Regions from separate parts of the Halobacillus sp. H74 genome, predicted to be linked through region 1. Evidence: riboswitches for the same ligand, from Rfam matches in the RefSeq annotation. Region 1 holds a riboswitch; each other region holds the start of a gene.
What was found. A riboswitch is a leader RNA that binds a small molecule or an ion and turns the genes downstream of it on or off. The one in region 1 is predicted to bind thiamine pyrophosphate.

Region 1 (4,922 bases):
CACCTCATCAGCAGGGAGAGACAGACAGAACAACAAAAGGCGGAAGAAATACGGCAGGAATTGATTAACTGCGTTTTGAATGGCAAGGGACTTCAGGAGATCACCACCATTTTGTACACGAACACGAATATTCCTACAGCGATAAGTGATCATAATAAGCAAATAAGGGCGAACCAGCACTTTGATCGCTATTTCATCGATGTATTGAACGGCCGCGAAGAAGAGCAAAGTGTATTGGTGACAACGGACGTCGCCAGTGACCACCCCCTTGTCCATTATATTGAGACCTATCGGATCGGTGAACACGATTGTCACCAGTTGACGATTTTATCGAATTATAAGAAACAAGGCTACCTTTTATTCAAACCTGAGGAGGGCCAAAAATTATCGTGGGTCGTTCTGAATATTCTTGAACACGCTTTGACCGCATGTGCTCTTTACTTCGTGAAAGAAAATGCGATTGAAATGACTGAAATCCGCCTGAAAGATAATTTTCTTCTTGAACTGGCCAAGAAAGATGTCCAGATGGATAAAGCACTCTTATCAAAGGCTCAATTGTTAGGATATGATTTAGAAAAACCTTATATATGCCTGGTCGGTCACATCCGTTTCGTGCAGCCTGTAGACGACCATATCGGCTCTCCCACTCACTCGGTTCAATCCTCTTCGATGCATAGCCGGAATTACTATATCCAAAAAGAAGTGACCCACGCGGGTGATGTTTTAGAAAGGCTGACGATGACAACATTTGAGGAAGGCGAGGTCATTGTTTATTTAGAAGCGGACCAGCCAAATTTTGAAGAAACCACCAATCAGTTTCTCGACCTTATTGAACGAAGGCTTCACGAGTTGTTAGCAGGAATTACCATCAATTGGGGGATTAGTTGTCACAAAGGGGGATACCGCACGTTTCATCAGAGCTATGAAGAAGCGGTGACGGCTTTGAAGATTGGAAGACAGCAGCATGAAGAAGGGGAGCGGACATTTTTCAGTGACACCAGGATGAATAGACTTCTCATGGCTCTCTCCCATGAAAAGGAAATCGGGAATATTGTGCATGACACATTAAAACAACTGATTGATTATGATCAAAAAAGGCAAACCGAATTGATCCACACCTTTATGATCTACAATAAATACAACAGCAATGTGAGCCAGACGGCGAGGGCGCTGAATTTGCATAGACAGTCGCTGCTTCATCGTCTCCGTAACATTGAGCATTTGACGGGTTTATCCCTGTTGGATGCAGATGACCTCTTTTTGCTGGAATTAAGTGTAAGGTTATGGCTATTGAAAAAGGTGGAGACATAGAGCGCTTCTAAAAAAGGAGGCGCTCTATTTTTTGTCCTCGACGATTTCCTTCAGTTTATCATCATTTTCCCCGCGTCTATGGAGTTTGACCGTCCATTTATCAGAATCTACATCGAATGCCAGCATTTCAACTACAAGGATATCCTCGGTGGATCGGATTTCAGACAAGGCTGTTGATAGGGCTTCTGATGCTTTGAGATCGGCTCCTTCCACCTCACTCATTTCGAGCTCTTGAACTTTCTCGGCTTTCGCCTGTTCAGGAAAAGACTCTAAAATTTCTCCGTCTATCCAAACTTCCACTTGTTTTCCTACCCATGGGTCACTGGAAACTCCAGAGACCCACATCGCCCGTCCTTCCTGAGTGGTCTCTTCATTCATTGAGGTGACAACTAAAATTCTGTCCTCCTCTTGTTCCATGACAAATCCACTCATGTCCGGGGCAGGTGCTTCTTTTTCATCTGCTGGGTCATATTCTTGAGAACTGGATTCTTGAGTTCCACAGCTGGCAACGAGAAAGGAGAAACTGACCAGCAAACCAATCATCCACCAATTTTTCATGAAGATCGCTCCTTTACTTTGTTATTACATGGACGTTTCTTTCATAAAAAAGTTTCACATGACAGATAAATCCGAATTTGTTATGATGAATACCAACCAAGCGAATAATTCTATTAAACTACTAGGGGAGCCTGAATTGGCTGAGAGGAAAGCGAAAAAGCTTTCTGACTCTTACGAACCTGATCTGGTTAATACCAGCGGAGGGAAGTAGTCAGACGATTTATATATCGACTGTCTTCATTCCAAGTCAGGTCCTTCTAGGGATCTGGCTTTTTTGTTTCTCCTCATAAGAAAGGAGGTATACATGCAGCATACACGCCTACTTACTACAATGGCCGTGTTCATAGCCATAGGCACGCTTGGTGCTCAATTCCTATGGTTTCCTGCCGGTGTGGCTAAAGCATATCCTGTCCAGCACGCTGTTAACGTGATGGCTGCGGTGACACTGGGACCTCTCCCTGCTGTCGGCATCGCTTTTTGCATTGGTATTTTAAGGTTTTTGTTAGGTTTAGGTACGATACTGGCTTTTCCGGGCGGTATGGTAGGGGCCCTTTTTGCGGGTCTATTTTACAAAATGTACAGGAAAAAAGCTTCCGCTATTGTCGGAGAAGTGATAGGAACCGGTGTGATCGGTGCTTTTGTAGCTGTACCAATTGCTCAATTGGTGATGGGCAGCTCGGCGGGTGCCTTTGCTTTTTTACCGTCGTTTCTTGTCAGCAGTATCTCTGGGGCAATGATCGGTTGGTTTGTATTGTCTCGGATAGAAGTTGAAAAATATCTCTTACAACCATAATACACGGAAACTACTAGGGGCGCGAGTACTCGCTGAGAAAAGGATAGATTCCTTTGTCCCTCAACACCTGATCTGGGTCATGCCAGCGGAGGGAAGTAGTCCTCAGGATCCTCAAAACCTCCCTCCTGGTAGCTTCCGAATATATCAAGGAGGCTCACTATGTCATTTACTCAACAATTAAAAAATGAAAATCAAGATGTCCTGGAACAAATTTTTGCTCATTCTTTCGTGCAGGGAATAGGGAAAGGCGATGTTCCTCATGAGTCTATAGCTCATTATATCAAAGCAGACTATGAATATTTGAATGCTTTCATGCATGTATATGGCCTTGCGGTAGCCAAGTCTGCACAGAGAGAAGATATAGAACTTTTCAACGAGCAAATCGGTTTCATTCTTCATAGCGAAGTTCACCCCCATCACAATTTCTGTAATGTGATCGGCGTCGATTATGAGGCATTGCAGGGGTATGAACTTCCACCTACCGCAGATCATTACATCAAGCACATGCTCTATCATGCCCACACAGGGAGCCTTGGAGAAATATTAGCTGCTTTGCTTCCTTGTCCCTGGACGTACCTGGAAATTGGGAACGAATTGATCAGGCAGTATCAGCCAAATGATTCTCACCCCTTTTATACATGGATTAACTTCTATGCAGAAGAGGAAGTAGCAGGATTGACAGGTCAGTTATGTGCACGACTGGATAAGTATGCTGAGCAAGCTTCTGAAATGGAGAAACAGCAGATGAAAACAGCCTTCCGGAAAAGCTGTCAATTGGAATTGGCTTTTTGGGAGATGTCTTACACATGTGAACAATGGCCACTAGAGGAGGCGGTGTCACGATGAAACAGATCCCTTGTGCTTTAACCATTGCTGGAACAGACCCGAGCGGAGGTGCAGGTGTCCAAGCTGATTTGAAAACTTTTCAGGAGCTGAAGGTGTATGGGATGAGTGCGATCACCTCCATTGTTGCCCAAAATACCACGGGGGTGAGGGATGTGCACCATATTCCTGTAGAAATGCTTCGGCAGCAATTGCAATCCGTTTCCGAAGATATGCCGATTCATGCTCTGAAAACAGGAATGATTGCCCAAAAAAATATGATGGAAGCCTTCAAAGAGTGGCTAGAGAAGGTGGATGCATTCTATGTGATGGATCCTGTCATGGTCGCCCAAAGCGGGGATCCTTTAATTGAGTCGGAATCACGTGAGTATCTGAAAAAACAGCTCCTTCCTCTGACAACATTAGTGACCCCGAATATCCCGGAAGCAGAACATTTAACTGGAGAAACGATTGAAACGGAAGAAGATATGAAAATGGCTGCAAAACATATCGTGACGGATTTAGGCGCCGGGGCAGCACTTGTGAAAGGTGGTCATTTGAACGGAAAGGCGATTGATTATTTATTCGATGGGAGCCGCATCCAGTCATTTGAGACAGAACGGATCGATTCTGCAAATACACATGGGACGGGTTGTACGTACTCGGCTGCAATTACGGCTAATTTAAGTCGGGGTCATTCACTAGGGAGAGCAGTGGAAGAAGCTAAATATTATGTAACAGAAGCAATCCGCTATTCCTTCGATTTAGGGAAGGGAAATGGGCCGACCAATCATTTTGCTGTACGCGAGGAGGTATTCAACAAATGGTTGTAAACGTGATCGATCAGGTAAGAGAAGCGCGACCACTGATTCACAATATGACGAACACGGTCGTTATGAATTTCACAGCTAATGGTTTGTTAGCGTTCGGAGGAACACCGATCATGTCACATGCAATGGAAGATGCTCCAGATGTTGCTCGGCAATCCAGTGGATTATTACTCAATATCGGTACATTGACAGAAGATCAGGTCCAGGCGATGATCTCAGCTGGGAAAATAGCCAATGACCAGGGGATACCCGTCGTATTTGATCCAGTAGGTGCAGGTGCGACCCCTTACAGGTCAGAGGTGTGTAAACGCATTTTAAAGCACGTGCGTCCGACAGTCATTAAAGGAAATAGCGGAGAACTTGCTCACCTCGTAGGAATCGATGTAGAAACAAAAGGAGTCGATTCTGTCGGGGAAGCAGATGAAGAAACAATTGTCCGAAAGCTGGAAGAAAAATATCGAACCACAATCCTTTGCACTGGAGCAGTAGATGTTCTTTGTATAGAAGGTGAAATTTATAAAAATCATACGGGCCACCCTATATTGACCCAGGTGACAGGAGCTGGGTGTCTGTTAGGCTCTCTTCTGACGGCTGCTCTTACTGTCGAA
Region 2 (4,922 bases), on a different contig from region 1:
TCTTTTATTAATACGTTGTAAACCATGTCCATTTCTGCAAATAATACGTCGCATAACGAATTCCCGTCAATTTATCCTGATATTTTTTATAATCAGCAGTATAATGACCGTCTTCGTTTTCCCAAATCCTGTGGAAGTAATCGTCGACTTCCTGGAATACTTCTTCGTCTCCAGGTCCTTTGATCACTACATCTGCTTCCAAGTTCAAGTTGGATAAATTCCTCCTTGTATAATTGGCTGACCCTGCAATGATGACATCTTCCTCTTCTTTGTCGATATACAGCATTTTCGTATGATACTGTTCCATATTCACGTCATACCAACGAAGATTGATGTTATCATTACCTAAATTCTTCAACTCTGCCGCAACAGGTAAATTAGGAATTCCGGTTTTCTCGTGACCGAATGCGGTTGTATTCGGATCCATAACGATATTCACCACAGCTCCCCGGTCCGCGGCTTTATCCATTTCATCGATAATTTTCCGGTCTGCCAGGTAATACATTCCTAACCAGACTTGATCGCCTTCGCCAGCATTCGCTAATTCGTCTAAAATAGCATTATATATTTTGCCCTCAGTCACGAAGCGGGTGGTAAGCGGACCTTCCTGTTCCTCCCAGCTACGACCTTCATAGTCAGGGAAATCTGCCTCACCTGAATAATTCACTACCGCTTCTTCCGCTTCTAATATATCTTTAATGATCGGACCATCCATCTTAAATGCTACATTTTCGTGAAAACCACTGGCATCATGTGGGTTAGCTGTTGAAACGATGGCCGAATTCTCAGTAACTAATAATTTTCTATGGTTCGCTTTGATATTCAACAATTTCATATAGGACCTCAATGTTACCTCAGGAGCTTCTTTGGAAAATGGATTTTTGATCCACCCATCATCCCCTGTCCCCATCCAGGAAAAAAACACGCGCCAAACGCTGGAATAAACAGGGTTGGAATCACGCAGCTGATCCAGGTTCGTTAATACAACATCCACGCCACCATCTTCCAGACGGCGGATCGTTTCTGATTCATAAGATCCATAAACCGTATTGATCTTATCTGTAATAAATACCACTTTTAAATCTGGCACTTCTTCTTTCCTCTTGAGGATCGCGTCTACGAGATTCTTTGAGATCTTAGGAAAGTCATGTTTTCCACTGGTATATCCATTGAACAAAAACATGTCCGCAACGATAAAATCCTCAGCTTCAGAGATCGTCCGGTTGATTTCTTCAAAAATTTCCAACTCATGAACGGTTTCCCCTTCGTCATTCTCATAGGTCAAATCCCGGAAAAACTCCACACTGTCCATGGAGTGTTCTTCCCCCTCATAGGAAACCCCTTCCGGGAGTGATTTCCACGATGTATGATACGCAATCGTCAAACTGATAATAATTAGAAAGATAAGTACAATCCAAAACCACTTGCTTTTATAAAATCTTTTCAAACGCTGCACAACAATCCCCTCCACTTTTTAGAGCGCTTAGTTATTTTCACCATCCCCCTTCATTTCAAACCTCTCAAACAAAATTTGTCGAATTTCAGTGTTGGCTTCCTCTCATTTATGACCTGAAATTTCTAACATAAAAAGAAGTGAAGTATGTTGCCGGAGCGGCGTATGCATTTATTTCTTCATAAAGAAAACCCGAACGATTTTTCGTTCGGGTTTCCTAGTGGAAAAATTCTTTTATCCTGCCTCAACGGCTTAATGCATCAATAATTTAGGTCGCTGCACAAATAACAGACTGACCACAATACTACTTAAAATAAAAGCAGGCAACATATATCCCCCGTTATAGACGAGTGAGTAGAGCCACACCGGTTGTCCTTCCGGAGCAAATTCCCCGTAAAAAACAATCCCGGCAGTAAAGTGACCGATAAAGCGTAGCAAACTCCCTACGAAGCAGCCAAATACGATCCAGCCAACCAATGCTTTCGACTCTTTGGCTTTAATCGCTTTCCACAATGGTTTGGCAACAAATCCCGCTACCCCGATGACAGCAAAGGCGATGATATAATCTAAAATCGTCTGTACCGGCGTAATGATATAGGCTCCTGTTAAGATTTGATAGATTCCTAATAAGACGCCTGTGGCCATGCCACCTTTGATTCCCCACCTGAATGCCATGATGAACACAGGCACCATTGCAAGGGATATGGATCCCCCTTGCGCCCATAACTTGAAAGATAGAAAAGGTAAAATATCCAACAACAACGCTAATGCTGAAAAAATAGCGATTTCTACTAAAAATAAAACACGACGATTCCTCATCTGACCTACCTCCTGTAGAAAGACACAAAAAAAGCAATGCCAAATAGGGAAGCTTCCTGATGGAGGAGTCCCAAATGCATTGCACCATCAAAAAAGCCGCCATCCCTGCGTCAGTATTAACTGACAGGTTCGAAGGGTAAGAACGAAGAGTTCACTCTCAGCCAGAAGGCTCCCCTTGAAGGCTTTATACCGTTACTTTTCTTGATTTGTCTACTATTATAATAGACTTTCGGATTAATTACAAAGATTATCTTATTGCCCCGGAAATACTCTTATCTCAGCCTTTAGTATTCGTGTACATCTGGAAAAATTCAAGGCTTCTTTCTATGATTAAATCCTGGTCGTAATCCAGTGTCGCAACATGGTAACTGTTTTCTAAGTGAATGATTTCTTTATGCTCCGAAAAGACGGAATCAAAAACCACTTCTGAATTATTCGGTGGTACGACATGGTCTTCATCTGAAACGAAAATCATGATGGGACAATGAATAGCATCCAGTCGCTCTTTTACTTGGTCCATCAGATGAACAAGCTCTTGAATCGATTTAACCGGGGTGCGATCATAGGCAAGTTCATGACTCCCCTGGTCTTTAATATCCGATCCGATGGCATCCAAAAACCGCTCTTCCGATGAAATACTGCTTTCAAAGGCCGGGATTTGGATGGCGGCGTTAATGGGAATGACCCCTTTGACTGCTTCATACTGACTTGCTATATACAAGGCAAGCGCACCACCCATCGATAATCCGGCAACGAAAACAGTGGAACACCTCTCAGTCAGCCACTGGTATGCTTCATCCACAGAGCGGATCCACTCCTTATAAGAAGTAGATTCCATATCCTCAGGGGTCGTCCCATGACCTTTCAAACGAGGACAATGGACGGTGTAGCCTTCTCTCGCATAAGCTTCCGCTAAAGACCTCATACTCTGAGTCGTGCCTGTAAACCCGTGGCAGAGCAGAATGCCCACCTCATTCCCTTCAAACCGTATGTCTTCCGCTCCATTCATTACGATGCTTTGTTCCATATCTCTTCTCTCCTTCCGCTTTTTCGGTTCCAAGTATTTTTTTCAACACTGTTCTCTCCAACCACCGCCACGGAAGGATTCGTTTCATAAACACATTCATCCTTACCCCGGCTCCAATCGGATAACGGAGTTTAGACAGCTGCTCCTTTTGCATAAGGTCTGCCATAAAATCAGCTACCTTACCCGGCTTTTCATGGGACTCTTCATTCAAAGCACTCCATAGACCTTTCGTGTAGTCTGAATATGGCGAATCAGGATCATGGACAGTCTCAGGCAATTCCATGCCAGAGGACCAGATGTTCGTCTGATAAGAACCTGGTTCAATCAATGCTACATCAATACCAAAAGGCCGGACTTCAAAGCGTAGACTTTCTGATAGTCCTTCGAGTGCATGTTTAGATGATACATAGGCGGATAGGCCGGGGAAGCCGATCAGTCCACTGACACTGCTTACGTTAAAGATTTTCCCCCGTCCTTGTCTCCTCATCAAAGGGAGCACAGCTTTGGTGACACCGATCACCCCGAATACATTCGTTTCAAATTGGCGTCGGTAAGCTTCCAGCGGTACTTGTTCGAGGAAACCACCAATCGCAAAGCCCGCATTGTTCACGAGTACGTCCAGCCTATCCAGGCTCTCCAGTTGTTGTTCGAATCGCTTTATAGAATCTATATCCGTTACATCTAATGCCCAGACTTCAATCAGACTTCTGATTTCCGGGGCCAGGGTCTCATCTTCAAATACAGAGGCTTTCTCCATATTCCTCATCGTCGCGATGACCTTAAATCCTTTTTCTGCACATTTAATAGCGGTATGGTAACCGAACCCACTGGAAGATCCGGTGATCAAAACGGTTTGGCTCATTCAACTACTCTCCTTTATTCCTTGCTTTACCCCCTATTGTTCGCTATCACACACCAAATCTCCTTTTTATTGAAATTGGCCATCACCAACATCCCCCCTCTCTCCACACCAGTTATCGCTTACTTATTCATAAGAATATTAACTTAGGTTTTAAGCAAGGAATGGTATAGTATTCGGTTGAATAATGTTAAAATGAGAAAGGTTTGTCTACAACCGAATTTTAAAAGAAAGGAAGTTTCATAGCCTATGAGTACTGACATGAAGCTTCAAGAGCTTACTCCTTCCTATGATCCATGGGAAGCGTACATGGATGTCCAGGAACATGGTGAAATGAAGTTATCCAATATTGAATTTACAACCACCACCTTGTGCAACATGCGCTGTGAACACTGCGCCGTCGGCTATACACTGCAGGCGAAAGATCCGGAAGCATTGTCAATGGACCTGATCCGTGAACGTCTCGATGAAATCCCTCACCTGAGAACATTGAGTATTACAGGCGGTGAACCGATGATGTCGAAAAAGTCTGTCGACAACTATGTTCTCCCATTGTTGAAATATGCCCATGAACGAGGAGTGCGCACACAAATCAACTCCAATTTGACACTCCCTTACAAACGATATATTCCGATCATTCCATACCTTGATGTTTTACATATCTCACATAACTGGGGAACGATTGAAGAATTCATTCATACAGGTTTCGCTCGTATGGAACGGAAGCCTTCCGAAGAAAACCGGCAGAAATATTTCGATCGGAT
Region 3 (4,922 bases), on a different contig from region 1:
AGCCACATTTTCTTGTGGTAAGCCATGTCCCAGAATAAATATTCTAGTTTACTCGTATGAAGGAAGATTTCTTCTAAATGAGCTTTTTCTCGTTCTGGTTTATCATCCGCAAGTTCGTTCATCAAGTTTTTCATAGATTCCGCAAGCTCCGTAAATTCGTCCGAAGCATACATCTTTATCCAATCACCATAGAATTCATGGTCACTGGCCCCCTCATTTTCGTTCAGCGTCTGTCCGATAACATTGTAGCTCCACGTACAGGCAAGCACGCATGCCGCTACCTCAGCCTCCGACCCTTGATGGGCCTTGTTCAGCATATAGCTCGTATAAGCTAAAAGTGTAGAGGAAGGTGTGGTGTTTTCTAATGCTTGCTTGCTGATTCCAAGTTTCCCTGCATAGTTTCGATGCAGGTCCATTTCTTCGTTCAGAGTAGAATGCAGTAAATCAGCAAACATGGCCATGCTATCTAAACGTGTTGCCTTCACGCTTCCTAACGCAAACACCCGGCAATAGTCTATTAAATATAAGTAATCCTGCTCCATGAAAAACTTGAATTTTTCAAGCTCTAAACTTCCATCGCCAATCCCCATTACAAATGGGTGTTCGAGATAGGCATCCCATATCGGTTTAGCATGATTATAAAGACGATCGGTAAACATCATATCTCATCCTTTCGCTCAGAATATTGAAACCAGTCATATAAAAAAGTGACCATTGTTTTGGTGAACCGTAAAAGCTGGTTTCGATTCAGCGACTCATTAACAGCATGTGCTTGATCTAGTGTTCCGGGGCCATACAGGACAGTAGGGATGCCGGCCTCCGCTAACCATCCCCCATCTGTAACAGTAGGAGACATAGAATAATCCACTGGAGTTTTGTAAATACGTTGATGTGCGTTTGCCAACAACTCAACCCCGGCATGCCTGGTGTCCACTGAAAATGCAGGGAATATTTCTCCTTGTTCTTCTATCATGGACGTACCACCCCATGAAAATTGAGGTGGATGATCTCTTAACCAGGGATCTGCCTTTGCTGCATGATTAATGTGCGTTTCTATCTCTCTGATCACTTCTTCATAGTGTTCGTCCGGATAGTAATGGACGGTGATCCATAACGAGCAGCGATTGGCAATGAAAGCCGCATGACGGCCGCCTTCAATTACAGCCGGGTTGATTGTATTGGAACCGGAAGGAAAACCAGGGCTCGATTTCGTGACTGCCCAGTGCTGCTCCAACTCTTGCAACGCTGTAATTATTTTTATCATTTTCTCTATCGCGCTAGCACCATGGAGTCCACCCCCAGCATGGACCATCGACCGCCTTTGGGCATCATGAAGTGTTTCTCTGCTTTCGATTGTTATCCAGCCAGTGATCACACCACCCTGCCCCTGAATATGACAGTCACTTGTATCGACTACTAACGCTAAATCAGCATGATACCCTCTATCACAACAAGACTTAGTCCCTGCTTCTCCAACCTCCTCCCCAACAACGGATTGGACAGAGAGATTTCCTTTAGGTTCTACACCAGCTTCATGCAACACCTGCAATGCAAAAAGAACCCCAGCCATGCCTCCTTTCATATCTGCTACCCCGCGCCCGATTACTTTGTTTTTCGTTACCGTACATACGAATGGATCATACTCCCATCGCTCATTTTCCTCGATTGCTGCTACATCGAGATGGCCGTTAATGATCAGACTCTTCGCCTGGTCTTCGTCTTGTCCCCGTTTAGTGCCTACTACCACAGGATCCCCTGGATACAGATCCCATGACTCGATGGAAAAGCCCAGACCTTTCATTTTATCGGCCATGTACTCTTGAGCTTTCTCCGCATTTCTGGCAGGCGGACTCAAAGTTGGATAGGATACCAAATCGGACAATAGGGTCAAAATTTCTTCTTCTCTTTCTTCCACTTCATTCCATAACCGAACTAACTTGTTATCCATAATACTTGCTCCTTTCCAAAATAAAATAGCTCGCCCCTTCACGAGAAGGAGCGAGCTATTACTTTTGAATATAGATATAGAAAGAAAGATTCCACTCGCTTCACTTCCCTCCGCTAGTATGATCTAGATCAGGTTATAAGGGTCAAAGCTCCAAGCTTCTCTCAGCCAATTCATGGCTCCCCCAGTGAAGTATACTTATTAAATTGTTATCCGGGAATTGAACGTAGGGAACGGGTAATAGATACGCAGTCTCATAGCAGCACTCTCTAGACATAAAAAATGCCACTTCCCAGAAAAGAAAAGTGGCTTGTTCAATTATACTAACAAGATGAAATATAATTGTTATATTTCATGTATGCACTTTCCTCCACTGGTGTTTTTAGCCAGGTCAGGTTCAAAGAGTTCCAAAGTTATACTTTGATCTCAGCCTTTAAAAAAGGCTCCCCTAGTGAATTCACCTATTAAATTTTTCATTGATTTCATTTATACCATACATTATTTTTATTTATTCGTCTATACTGTTGTCTGACTTTTTTCAATTTGTGGATTGGCACCACGAAACTAGACAATTTCTGAATGATATTTACAAAAAGTAAAAATCCCTATTTTATTTACATACATAAAAAAGCCTCTCAAAAGTTCTTTGAACTACGAGAGGCTTTCATTTATATGGTTTTCCGATTTTTGAATGACAAGAAGTATGTCAATCAGGGATTATATCAGGCTACAAACCCTTTCATACCAGGGTTTTGGGCGTTATTACATCATGCCGCCCATTCACTGTATTAAATAAATAATAGAAGATAAGACGTAAGAACCCTTAGATAATCGGTGTTCCAACTTTACGTTGTTAGTGCGAGATCAAATAGGATATGTGTATATATAAATAAAATCCAGTCATTATCCAGTCGGAAGTACAAGCTCAAACTGGCCACGGAACGACCTACAGCTTAGAAGGCTGTTGGAGTAGTTCGGATAGCAATCGCTCATGCAGGTCTAAATACCATTAAATCAACGTTTTTTAAGATTAAAAACGACGTTCACCAATGAAATTGGGGCAATAATAATAAAATTCTGCCCCATTTCTGCCCCAAATCATAAATAACTTACCCGAGTTTCTTCATTATAAGGGCATATCTTTTTAGAGATACATTTACAAGGATAGCCTTCCCTCCCTTGGAGATAATAAAAAATGAGGAGGTGATTTCAATGACACATTTAAAACTACTCGCCATGAAATTTTTGTTAAGCTTAGTAATTCTCTATATCATTTTAGGACTCGGGTTTGATGTATCATTCGGAAATGTATTTTTAATTACCCTTGTACTTAATGTACTTTCGTATGCATTGGGGGACTTAATGATACTTTCACGATCCAATAATACAGTTGCTACAAGTGCAGACTTCGTATTAGCCTTTGTTGTCCTGTATTTTATGACCGATGCTTTAACTGTAGGAAATGACGTATTCGAAGCTTCAATATATTCAGCAATTTCCTTAACAATCTTTGAGTATTTCTTCCACAAATCTGTAGCAAGAAGCCTTGATAGAGAGAAAAAGGAAAAACGAGAAAATATTAAACCAAGTAGTGAATTAAGCATGGAAGCATCTGAAGAAATTACTCCAGATGAGAACCATACCAACGATAAATAAATTACTTTTTAATCAAGGAATCCCTTAAAGGGATTCCTTGATTATTTTCTGAACAGGTTTAATACATATTGTAATTTGTTAGGAGTAGTCAATCATGTGATTAAGAAGTTTGGTCTTTTCCCCCTTATTTGCGGTTCTATTTATCAAATGACTACACTTTTCCTTTCATTACAAGGAAACACTGAAAGAATTCCGTCTTTACTAAATAAGCGTACTTGATTCCGGCAGTAACAATAAGCGAGGATTTGATTTTCACGGACTTCTACAACGCGGATTTTCCTTTGAGTCATGTTCCCTTTCCCATCTACATAAATTATCTCAAGACTCTTCTTAGCATCTGCAGCACGATTCAATATTCCCATCATTTACAGTCACCCCCTCTTTAATACGAACATTTGTTCTGTTAATATGTATGTTATCACAATCATATTAGAAGTAAACTGGAAAATGGAGGTCATTAAATGAGAGCTTTCAAGGATTTAGAAATGGAAATTTTCCTTAACGATGATGCAGCTAAAATAAAGATGAATGAGGGATGGTTTGGAGAACAAATTAGGAATCGACCCATTGTCGATGAACATGGAGATCCACTTATGATGACCTTGAACTTTATGGGGATACCTGTGGAGTTTAGTGATGAGGTAGAGGATTTCGAGCTTAAATATGAGGACGACTAAGCCCATATAAAAGTTTAAAATAAATTTTTAAAATAATGACACCAAAACCCTCCTTTTTAACGATTATAGAGTAAGGAGGCGAAAAGTTATGAATAAAACCATGCAAAAAATGGACAAGTGGCAAGAAGTATTAGCGAAGCAAAACTTAAGTGAGGAGGTGCGCCAGCTTTTAAACGAGGTCTATATGCATATCGGAGACCAAGAGTATGAAATGAATTATTTGAAAGTGAAAATACTTATGTATGAAGGGGATGAACATTAAATATAGCCCTGGCCCAGACCAGGGCTTTTTCATGTACATCAATGACTTACCTTAAGCGTTCATCCATTTCTCGATTGTTGTTATTGTTGTTTCTCTCTTCAGATGGTTCTTCTTCAAGATCAGGCTCCTGTTCATCTTTATCGACATTTGGAGTGTTAAAATCCGGCCCCATATCACCGTCATTATCATCGTCCATCCGATCTCTTTGGTCACCTTGATCATAACGTGTTGGTTCGTAATTAATATCTTCTGGTTCATTTTGTTCGTTAACTGCACAACCGGTCAAAACACTGGATAGTAATAAACCCGACAAAATCGTAACTTTGATTTTCATTTTTCCCACCTCCTATTTCAACCTCTAATATCTACAGAAATTCATTTA

Region 2: it holds a riboswitch for thiamine pyrophosphate, as region 1 does, so the genes downstream of both, thiT (energy-coupled thiamine transporter ThiT) here and thiW (energy coupling factor transporter S component ThiW) in region 1, are expected to answer to the same signal.
Region 3: it holds a riboswitch for thiamine pyrophosphate, as region 1 does, so the genes downstream of both, ACTWPX_RS07070 (acetylornithine deacetylase) here and thiW (energy coupling factor transporter S component ThiW) in region 1, are expected to answer to the same signal.

What each region holds. Positions count from the first base shown of each region.
Region 1 is NZ_JBQQCI010000001.1:344,867-349,788, reverse strand. Features, by position in the region: gene ACTWPX_RS01680 (PucR family transcriptional regulator) at 1-1,311, shown strand, start outside; gene ACTWPX_RS01675 (DUF3221 domain-containing protein) at 1,336-1,869, opposite strand; TPP riboswitch at 1,983-2,092, shown strand; gene thiW (energy coupling factor transporter S component ThiW) at 2,174-2,662, shown strand; TPP riboswitch at 2,668-2,773, shown strand; gene tenA (thiaminase II) at 2,822-3,508, shown strand; gene thiD (bifunctional hydroxymethylpyrimidine kinase/phosphomethylpyrimidine kinase) at 3,505-4,317, shown strand; gene thiM (hydroxyethylthiazole kinase) at 4,308-4,922, shown strand, end outside.
Region 2 is NZ_JBQQCI010000008.1:30,239-35,160, forward strand. Features, by position in the region: gene ACTWPX_RS16925 (phospholipase D family protein) at 8-1,456, opposite strand; gene thiT (energy-coupled thiamine transporter ThiT) at 1,706-2,272, opposite strand; TPP riboswitch at 2,358-2,458, opposite strand; gene ACTWPX_RS16935 (alpha/beta hydrolase) at 2,550-3,299, opposite strand; gene ACTWPX_RS16940 (SDR family oxidoreductase) at 3,253-4,161, opposite strand; gene yfkAB (radical SAM/CxCxxxxC motif protein YfkAB) at 4,408-4,922, shown strand, end outside.
Region 3 is NZ_JBQQCI010000003.1:111,824-116,745, reverse strand. Features, by position in the region: gene tenA (thiaminase II) at 1-659, opposite strand, end outside; gene ACTWPX_RS07070 (acetylornithine deacetylase) at 659-1,948, opposite strand; TPP riboswitch at 2,037-2,141, opposite strand; TPP riboswitch at 2,294-2,405, opposite strand; gene ACTWPX_RS07065 (YndM family protein) at 3,158-3,601, shown strand; gene ACTWPX_RS07060 (hypothetical protein) at 3,745-3,966, opposite strand; gene ACTWPX_RS07055 (hypothetical protein) at 4,063-4,278, shown strand; gene ACTWPX_RS07050 (hypothetical protein) at 4,367-4,540, shown strand; gene ACTWPX_RS07045 (hypothetical protein) at 4,587-4,874, opposite strand.